Regions from separate parts of the Streptomyces sp. NPDC014864 genome, predicted to be linked through region 4. Evidence: riboswitches for the same ligand, from Rfam matches in the RefSeq annotation. Region 4 holds a riboswitch; each other region holds the start of a gene.
The links. A riboswitch is a leader RNA that binds a small molecule or an ion and turns the genes downstream of it on or off. The one in region 4 is predicted to bind cyclic di-AMP.
Positions count from the first base shown of each region.

Region 1: another riboswitch for cyclic di-AMP. It lies ahead of ACF1A5_RS15665 (C40 family peptidase); the one in region 4 lies ahead of ACF1A5_RS01640 (NlpC/P60 family protein).
Region 2: another riboswitch for cyclic di-AMP. It lies ahead of ACF1A5_RS25225 (M23 family metallopeptidase); the one in region 4 lies ahead of ACF1A5_RS01640 (NlpC/P60 family protein).
Region 3: another riboswitch for cyclic di-AMP. It lies ahead of ACF1A5_RS00675 (transglycosylase SLT domain-containing protein); the one in region 4 lies ahead of ACF1A5_RS01640 (NlpC/P60 family protein).

Region 1 covers NZ_JBIBWT010000007.1:296,936-299,125, forward strand. Annotated here, with positions in the region: gene ACF1A5_RS15655 (ATP-dependent Clp protease proteolytic subunit) at 1-593, shown strand, start outside; gene ACF1A5_RS15660 (hypothetical protein) at 601-900, shown strand; cyclic di-AMP (ydaO/yuaA leader) riboswitch at 1,283-1,464, shown strand; gene ACF1A5_RS15665 (C40 family peptidase) at 1,468-1,941, shown strand; gene ACF1A5_RS15670 (ATP-binding protein) at 2,120-2,190, opposite strand, start outside.
Region 2 covers NZ_JBIBWT010000015.1:77,599-79,788, forward strand. Annotated here, with positions in the region: gene ACF1A5_RS25220 (GntR family transcriptional regulator) at 1-131, opposite strand, end outside; gene ACF1A5_RS25225 (M23 family metallopeptidase) at 333-1,103, opposite strand; cyclic di-AMP (ydaO/yuaA leader) riboswitch at 1,117-1,277, opposite strand; gene ACF1A5_RS25230 (M16 family metallopeptidase) at 1,525-2,190, opposite strand, start outside.
Region 3 covers NZ_JBIBWT010000001.1:138,615-140,804, forward strand. Annotated here, with positions in the region: gene ACF1A5_RS00670 (HAD family hydrolase) at 1-612, shown strand, start outside; gene ACF1A5_RS00675 (transglycosylase SLT domain-containing protein) at 712-1,197, opposite strand; cyclic di-AMP (ydaO/yuaA leader) riboswitch at 1,202-1,331, opposite strand; gene ACF1A5_RS00680 (polyprenyl synthetase family protein) at 2,033-2,190, shown strand, end outside.
Region 4 covers NZ_JBIBWT010000001.1:325,081-327,270, reverse strand. Annotated here, with positions in the region: gene pcrA (DNA helicase PcrA) at 1-603, opposite strand, end outside; cyclic di-AMP (ydaO/yuaA leader) riboswitch at 923-1,082, shown strand; gene ACF1A5_RS01640 (NlpC/P60 family protein) at 1,090-2,190, shown strand, end outside.

The sequences.
Region 1 (2,190 bases), on a different contig from region 4:
AGCACACCAGCGCCGGCCGGCGCACCCTGGATCCGTACTCCAGGCTGCTCGAGGAGCGGATCGTCCTCCTCGGCACCCCGGTCGACGACACCGCGGCGAACGACGTGGCGGCGCAGTTCGTCCACCTCGAACACCAGTCCCCCGACCGGGACATCTCGCTGTACCTGAACTCCCCCGGCGGCTCGTTCACCGCGGCGACGGCCGTCTACGACACGATGCGCTTCGTGACCTGTGACGTGGAGACGATCTGCCTGGGCCAGGTCGCCTCGTCCGCCGCGCTGCTGCTGGCGGCGGGCACCCCGGGCAAGCGGTACGCGCTGCCGGGCGCGCGTGTGGTCCTCGACCAGCCCGCTCTGCCCGAGCCGACGGAGGGTCAGGCGTCCGACCTGGCCATCCGGGCCGAGGAACTGCTGCGGACCCGGGCCCGCCTGGAGGAGCTGCTCGCCCGGCACACCGGACGGACACGGGAGCAGGTACGCGCGGACCTCGAACGGACGACGGTCCTCGACGCCCGGGGCGCGCTGGAGTACGGGCTGGTGGACCGGATCGTCGAGAGCCGCAAGGGCCCCGCCACCGCGCCGGACGCGAGGTGAGCCGCCGGTGCTGCCTCCCGAGCTGCCGCCGCTGCCCGCACTGACGCGCGCGGAGGCCGAGCTGATCGACCGTTACCTGGACGCCGTCGATCTGCTGGGCCGTGTCAACCCCGCCCGTCACGAGGGCACCTACCGGGCCCTGAGAGCCGCTCAGGCCCTCGTCCGCAGGACGATCGAGCTGCGCGACGCCCTGGCGCTGATGCACGAGCGGGGCGAGACGGAACTGCACTCGGACACCCTGGCGCGGGCGCTGCGCGTGCTGGACGGCGAGCGGCGCACGGCCCGGGTCACGCTGCCGCCGGACTGACCCGGCGGGCGCCGCCGCACTCCGCCGACCGCCATGTCCGCGCTCCGCACGGGACGTTGGCGGCCGACCCGAAACGGGCCGAACGGGTTACCGCTCAATGGCGTAAGTGGCGCTGCCTTTTCCGGTCCCTCCGAGTTGCGCAACACACGCGCCCGGTTGGCGGAATGGGCCCTTCCGGTGCTGGTCCGGGGGTCGTCAGGGGATGGGACATTCATTCGATCGTGTGAGTGTCCACCCGAACGGGTGAGTGGTGAGTAACAACACAAATCCCCGATTCCGTTGGGATTTTCGGACATGAGTGGGTGAAGATCCCTGTCTGACGACAAGCCCCCGCCACAACGGCGGGGCGGTCCGGGCGGACGCCGAGTCCTGCCGCCGCCCGGATGACCGGTCGACAGAAGTGCATCGGCAGGAGTGGAGGACCCAAGCACGACGGGTCGCCGGAACGGTCACACCATGGCCGGGCCGAGCAGCCCTTGGGGTGAAGCCGCGGCAACGCGGCCGGGCTACTTCGCCAGCCCGAATCCGACAGGTCATCCTTCACAGGCGGTTGACGAAGGGTTGCGCATGACTGCGCTCAATCGTGTCCCGTCGCTGATGGCCCGGGCCGGCACCGCCTCGGCGCTGACCATTGCCGCCGTGGGCGGCTCCATCGTGGTCCCGGGTTTCGCCACCGACGCCGCGGCCGCCACGACGGCGACGAAGGCCCTCCAGGTCGCGGCCTCCAAGAAGGGCGCCCCCTACAAGTGGGGCGCGTCGGGCCCGCGGAGGTTCGACTGCTCGGGGCTGACGCTCTACTCGTTCAAGAAGGCGGGCAAGAAGCTGCCCCGCACCGCCGCCCAGCAGTACAACAAGACCCACCACATCTCCGCGAAGAGCCGCCGGGCCGGGGACCTGGTGTTCTTCCACTCGGGCTCCAACGTGTACCACGTCGGCATCTATGCGGGTCACAACAAGATCTGGCACGCACCGAAGACCGGGGACGTGGTGAGGCTGGAGAGGATCTGGACGCGGAGCGTCTGGTACGGCCGGGTCAGCTGACCCTGCTGGACACGGTGACGGCGCCCAGGGCGCCGTCACCACCCGCCGGGGCGTCCGGCGCCCCGGCTCCGTCACGGCCCGCGCCGACCGCTTCGCACGCCCTCCGCGGGCCCTGTAGGACCCCGGCCCCGCGGTCCCCCGTCGGGCCCGCTCCGTCCGGCCCCCGCAGGCCGCCGCCCTACGGCTCCTGCTGACCGGCGGCCGGGACCGGACCCGGACGGACCCGCGCCGTCCACGGAAGCTCGACGC
Region 2 (2,190 bases), on a different contig from region 4:
CGCACGGGGACGCGCGAGACGCCGTAGCGGCGCGCGAGGACTTCCTCGGTGAGCCGGCTGCCGCGCTCATGGACGCCTGCGACGATGTCGTCCCGGATCGCCGTGCACACCGAGTGCGCCGGAATACGCATGACCGACCTCCGCCTTAATCCCCGTGAAACGCCGACGATGGACGCCCGTTCCGTGACTCTATTGCAATGAGCCGGAATTTCCGACGGCGGGCCGGAATCCATGGAGTTTTTTTGGACAGCGGGGCATCCGAAACGCCGAAAGCCCCGGCTGCGAGAGCCGGGGCTTCGGATGTGCGGGAGGCGGGCGGCGCCGGGGCCGCGTCAGACGTCGACGCCGTGCTTGCGCAGGTAGGCGACGGGGTCGATGTCGGAGCCGTACTCGGGAGTGGTGCGGGCCTCGAAGTGCAGGTGCGGTCCGGTCACGTTGCCGGTGGCGCCGGAGAGCCCGATCTGCTGACCCGGCACGACCTTCTGGCCCACCGAGACGCCGATGGACGACAGGTGGCCGTACATGGTGTACATGCCGTCGGCCATCCGGATCACGACCTGGTTGCCGTACGCCCCGCCCCAGCCCGTGTTCACGACGGTGCCCGTGCCGACCGCGTGGACGGCGGTGCCGCTGGAGGCGTGGAAGTCGATGCCGGTGTGGGAGCCGGACGACCACAGGGTGCCGCCGGTCTTGTACCCGGTGGAGACGTAGGAGCCGTTGATCGGCGCCACGAAGGTGTTGAGGCGCTTGCGCTCGGCCGCGCGGGCCGCGCGCTCCTTGGCCTCACGCGCCGCCTCGCGGGCCTTGCGCGCCTGCTCGGCGGCCTTCTCGCGCGCGGCCTCCTCGGCCTGCTTCTGGGCGGCGGCCCGGTGCTGGGCGACGGCCTGGGCGTCGATCTTCTCGGCGACGGAGTCACCGATGGTGATGACCGGGGTGAGACCGGTGTCCTCAGGAGCGGGCGTCTCGGCGGCCAGGGCCGGGGCGGCGGAGAGAGTGCCGAGGACGCCGGAGGTGGTGAGGGCGGCGACGCCCACCGCGCGTGCGGTGGTGCGGTGCATCCGGCTGGGACGACGGTGCTTCCCGGTGGCGCGGGTGAACGCCATGCAGACGCTGTTCCTTTCCTTCCTTCTCGCCTACCGGGTTAGCTGACGGGTTCGGAGCAGGAAGGTCTCCTACGGACCCCCTCGCGGCACGCGCGGGCGTCCGATTCACCCCAGGGACGGTGGGTCCCCGGCTCCCCTGGCTCGCGCCGTACGGGGACTCGGCGATGACGGTCCGGTGCCGCGGGCGCGGCGCGTTGCCTGACGGACAGCCGGACCGACGCTAAACGGGCCCGCTTTCAAATCCCAAACGAATGGTGGGTTTTGTAGCGCAGGACACAGGGCAGAAAGGCAGCCTCTCCCTCAATTCGGACATCAGGGAGCCCCGGTGACACTCCGGCCACCGGGGCTCCCTCACGCATACCGCTCGCCGGCCGCCCGCGCGGGTGGGCGCGGACCCGCGCCGTGCGGGCGCCGCGGCCGTCTACTCGGCTGCCACGACGTCGACTTGACCGATGCCGAGGGCCTCGACCGGCTCCTTGATCTGCGCCGCGTCACCGACGAGGACGGTCACCAGGCGGTCCACCGGGAAGGCGTTGACGACCGCCGCGGTCGCCTCCACCGTGCCGGTCGCGGCGAGCTGCTGGTACAGAGTCGCCTGGTAGTCGTCGGGCAGGTGCTGCTCGACCTGGTCGGCCAGCGTGCCCGCCACGGCCGCCGCCGTCTCGTACTTGAGCGGCGCCACGCCGACCAGGTTCTGCACGGCTACGTCCCGCTCGGCGTCGGTCAGACCGTCGGCGGCGAGCTTGCGCAGCACCGCGAACAGGTCCCCCAGCGCCGGGCCGGTGTTCGGGGTGTCGACGGAGCCGCTGATCGCGAGCATCGAGGCGCCCGTGCCGTCGGGAGCGGAGCGCAGCACCTGGCCGAACGCCCGCACGCCGTAGGTGTAGCCCTTCTCCTCGCGCAGGACGCGGTCCAGACGGGAGGTGAGGGTGCCGCCGAGGCAGTAGGTGCCGAGCACCTGGGCGGGCCACACGCGGTCGTGCCGGTCGGGGCCGATACGGCCGATGAGCAACTGCGTCTGGACGGCGCCCGGGCGGTCCACGATCACCACGCGGCCGGTGTCGTCGGCGGTGACCGGCGGCACGGG
Region 3 (2,190 bases), 190 kb from region 4:
GTGTGCGGCCAGGGCGCGCAGCTCTACGACGCCGGGGCGAACCGCCTGCTGTGGTCGGTCACCCTGGACCGGGAGCCGGCCGAGACCGCGCTCGGCAAGATCGAGGCCGAGGTGGGGCAGGTGTACGCGGCGGTCGACCAGGACGGGGTGGACGGGCTGACGCTGACCGAGCCCGGGTATCTCATGCCGCACCCGACGCTGCCCGCCGTGCGGGTCGACCGGCGCGACGACCTGTGGAGCGCGCCCATCAGCAAGGTGCTGCTGCGCCACCCCGTGCTGTCCGACGACGAGTTGGCGGCGGTCGCGCGCGGGGTGGTCGGCTCCCTGGCGACGGTCACCATGTCGGGCCCGGGAACCGTCGAGCTCCAGCCCTGCGGCATCACCAAGGCGACCGGGCTGGCCATGGCCGCCGAACACCTGGGGCTGAGCGGTGAACACGCCCTCGCCTTCGGTGACATGCCGAACGACGTCCCCATGTTCCAGTGGGCCGCCCACGGTGTCGCCATGGCCAACGCCCACCCCGAACTCAAGGCGGTCGCCGACGAGATCACCTTGTCGAACGAGGACGACGGCATCGCCGTCGTCCTCGACCGGTTGTTCCCGGGGCGGTAGGCGCTCCGGGAGGCCTCCGCCCGCCGTTGGCACCTCGGGTGCCGCTGGGTGCCCGCCCCGGCGGCCGGTGGGCGCCGCTGGAGCGCCCACCGGCGTCCGTCAGTAGGCGCCGAAGACGTTGTCGATGGAGCCGTAGCGGGTGGCCGCGTACTTGCAGGCGGCCGTGATGTTGGCGACCGGGTCGTAGATGTTCCACGCCGTGCCGGGCACGTGGTAGGCGGTGAACGTCGGGTCGATGACCTGGAGCAGGCCCTTGGACGGGATGCCCGCGAGCGCGTTGGAGTCCCAGAGGTTGATGGCCAGCGGGTTGCCGGAGGACTCGCGCATGACGTTGCGGTGGATGCCGTTGTACGTGCCCGGGATGCCCTTGTTGGCCATGACCCGGAGCGACGCGCGGATCCAGCCGTCGAGGTTGTTCGGGTACCCGAGTGTGCTCGCGGTGACGGGGGCGGAGGTGGTGGCCGCGGACGCGTTGGTCGCGCCGATGAGCGGGAGGGCGAGCACGGCGGCACCGGTGCCGACGGCGGCGAGGGCGCGGGCGAGGCGGGTGGCGCGGGGACGGCGGAGCAGACCCTGGGCAGGCATGGTGAATTCCTCTCCGTCGCCTGCGAGGTGAGCTGTCGGGTTCGGGCGGGGAGGCGCCCGGCCGTGGCCCCTGAGGGCACGGCTTCACCCCGAGCCGTTCCGGCGCGGCGTACGACATGCGGTGTGCGACGTACGGCGTCCGGCCCGGCGACTTACCTGGGTCCCCCGCTCCTGCCATGCGTGGTTCGTTCGATGGGTTCATGGGCGGCGGCAGGATTCGGCGTCCGCCCGGTGGCCCGGAACGTATGCGAGAGCACATGTCCTGAACAAGTAGGCGATTCACAGCTCGTCCCTATTGACCTTGATGTGCGGCTAATGAGGTACTTGATCCTTTGCGTTCGCACAGGGTCAACTCGCCTGCGAGGAAAGGGGAAGCGCGGGTATGCGACCGGAGGGAAGGTGAGGGGATCGTGTGACCCAACTCACGGTTTAAGTCGGCGAAGAGCAATTGCGACCAAGGGGATTTGAGGCAGCAAGGTGGACTAATCGGACTTCGTCGCGCCTATCCATCCGGGCGGTGCCGGACGTCGTCGGCGGATGGCTCGCGTGTCACCCGGGTGCCACGAGTGTGCCGCGGTGCGAGTCGTTCGGCGGGAGGGTGGCGTACGGGTGTGTATGAACGTGGTGCGGGGGGATCGAAAGGGGCGAGTCGATATTTATGCGGTCATATGTATGGATCACTTGCATACCGGGCGTGATCCGATACCGCCTGGCCTGTATAGGTGGGCGCTAGCGGTGATCGAAACGTGACCGGATACGCTGACTTGAGTGAGGGCAGCGACCTATCGACAAACCGTGTAATCGCCAGCAGACACCAGCAGACAGGAGACCCCTCGTGACCGTCGTCGGGCCGTTCGGGCTGAGCGTGCGGGACCAGGCTCTGGAAGCCGATGTCCAGGCCGGATTGGCGGCTGTCGAGGAAGGGCTGCTCGAGGCCACCAAGAGCGAGGTCCCCTTCATCACGGAGGCCGCCCAGCACCTCGTACGGGCGGG
Region 4 (2,190 bases):
CGGGTAGTGCTTGGGGTCGAGGTCCAGATCGCGGCAGACCAGGGCCATCAGGCGCTTGGAGTCGGCGGCGTCGTAGATCGAGAAGGAGGAGGTGAAGCCCAGCTTCTTGCTCTCGCGGCGCAGGATGCGGACGCAGGCGCTGTGGAAGGTCATGACCCACATCGCGTTCGCGCGCGGGCCGACGAGCTGCTCGACGCGCTCCTTCATCTCGCCGGCGGCCTTGTTGGTGAAGGTGATCGCGAGGATCTGGCCGGGGTGGACGCCCCGCTCGCCGAGGAGGTGGGCGATGCGGTGGGTGAGCACGCGGGTCTTGCCGGAGCCGGCGCCGGCCACGATGAGCAGGGGGGTGCCGGAGTGGACGACCGCCGCGCGCTGGTTCTCGTTCAGCCCCTCCAGGAGGGCGGCCGGGTCCACCGCCGGGCGCGGCGCGCCGTCGCGGTAGTGGGCGTCCCGGTCCGGAGGCAGGTCGAACTTCCCGCCGAACAGATCGTCCGGAACCGGTTCCGGAGCGTGATCGTCCTCGGGCGGGGGCGGGGGCCCCTCCTCGTGGCCGCGGGGGGCCTGGAGGTCCGCCAGGAAGCTGTCGTCAAAGAGGCTGCTCATCGCTCTACGAGTCTAGGGCGCCCCACCGACAACCCGGGGCCGCCCGCGGAACATCACACGATCCCGGCACCCGGCGGCGCGCCCCACGCGAGGGGCAGACCCGGGGCAGGTCTCGCAGGCTGGCCCCGGGGCGGCGGGGACGGCTCCCTCACGCTGCGGAGCAGCCCCGTCACGTCCACCGCACAAGTGATGCGAGGTCACGAAAATGTATCGGGCATATCGCGCATCAACCTTCACAGGAGCCACACGAGTTGGCTAGCGTGCCGTCAGGCCGCACGACCTCACCGGCGAACGACGCCGGGCCGCGCGGCCTCCGCCGAGTCCGGTCCCGCCGCCAGGCGATCCGGAGCCGGGGACCCACACCGACCTTGGGGTGAATCGGTCCGTGCCTCCCAGCGGGCGCGGACCGTAGGGCAACCCTTCCGAACCACCCGCCCGAACCCGACAGCTAACCCGGTAGGCGGACGATGGAAGGAGTCGCCTCCCTTGGCGTCGCACCGCAAGTCCCGCCCCGTCGGTCCGGGCGTAGCAGGCATACGCACGCCGGCCCTGGCCACGGCCGCCCTCACCTCCGTGGCCCTGCTCTCCCAGACGGCCGAGGCCGCCCCCGCGCCGGACGGCAGACCGAGCATCGAAGAGGTCGAGAAGAAGGTCGACGACCTGTACCGCCAGGCGGAGTCGGCCACGGAGAAGTACAACGACGCCAAGGAGAAGACCGGCAAGCAGCGCACGCGGGTGGCCTCGCTCCTCGACGACGTCGCCAAGCGCACGGACCGGCTCAACAAGGCGCGCGAGGAGCTGGGCTCGTTCGCCGCGGCCCAGTACCGCACCGGTGCCGCCGCCTCCGGCACCGCCACCTTCCTGCTCGCGGACACTCCGCAGGACTACTTCGACCAGTCGCATCTGATGGGACGGCTCACCGACCGGCAGAAGGGCATGGTCGACGACTACGTCACCCAGCAGTCCGCGACCATGGAGAAGCGGCGGGAGGCGACCCGGAGCCTGGAGACGCTGACCGAGTCGCAGCGCGACATCAGGACGGCCAAGGCCACCGTCCAGAAGAAGCTCGCCGACGCCCGCGAACTGCTGTCGAAGCTGAACGCCGAGGAGAAGGCGCGGCTGGCGGCGATCGAGCGGCAGAAGCAGGAGGAGGCCGCGCGCAAGGCGGCGGAGCTGGCGAAGAAGCAGGCGGCGGAGCAGGCCGCGGCCCGGCAGCAGGCCGCCGCCTCGGGCTCCGGCACGTCGGACTCCACCGGCTCCACCGGTTCCACCGGCTCCACGGACACCTCGGGCTCCTCGACGTCCGGCACGTCGTACGCCACCAAGGCCGACAAGGCGCTCGCCTTCGCCCGCGCCCAGATCGGCAAGCCGTACGTGTGGGGCGCGACGGGCCCCGACTCCTACGACTGCTCGGGCCTCACCCAGGCCGCCTGGAAGGCCGCCGGCGTCACCCTGCCGCGCACCACCTACGACCAGGTGAACGCGGGGACGACGGTGTCGCTCTCCCAGGCGCAGCCCGGTGACCTGGTCTTCTTCTACGACGACATCAGCCACGTCGGTGTGTACATCGGCAACGGCATGATGATC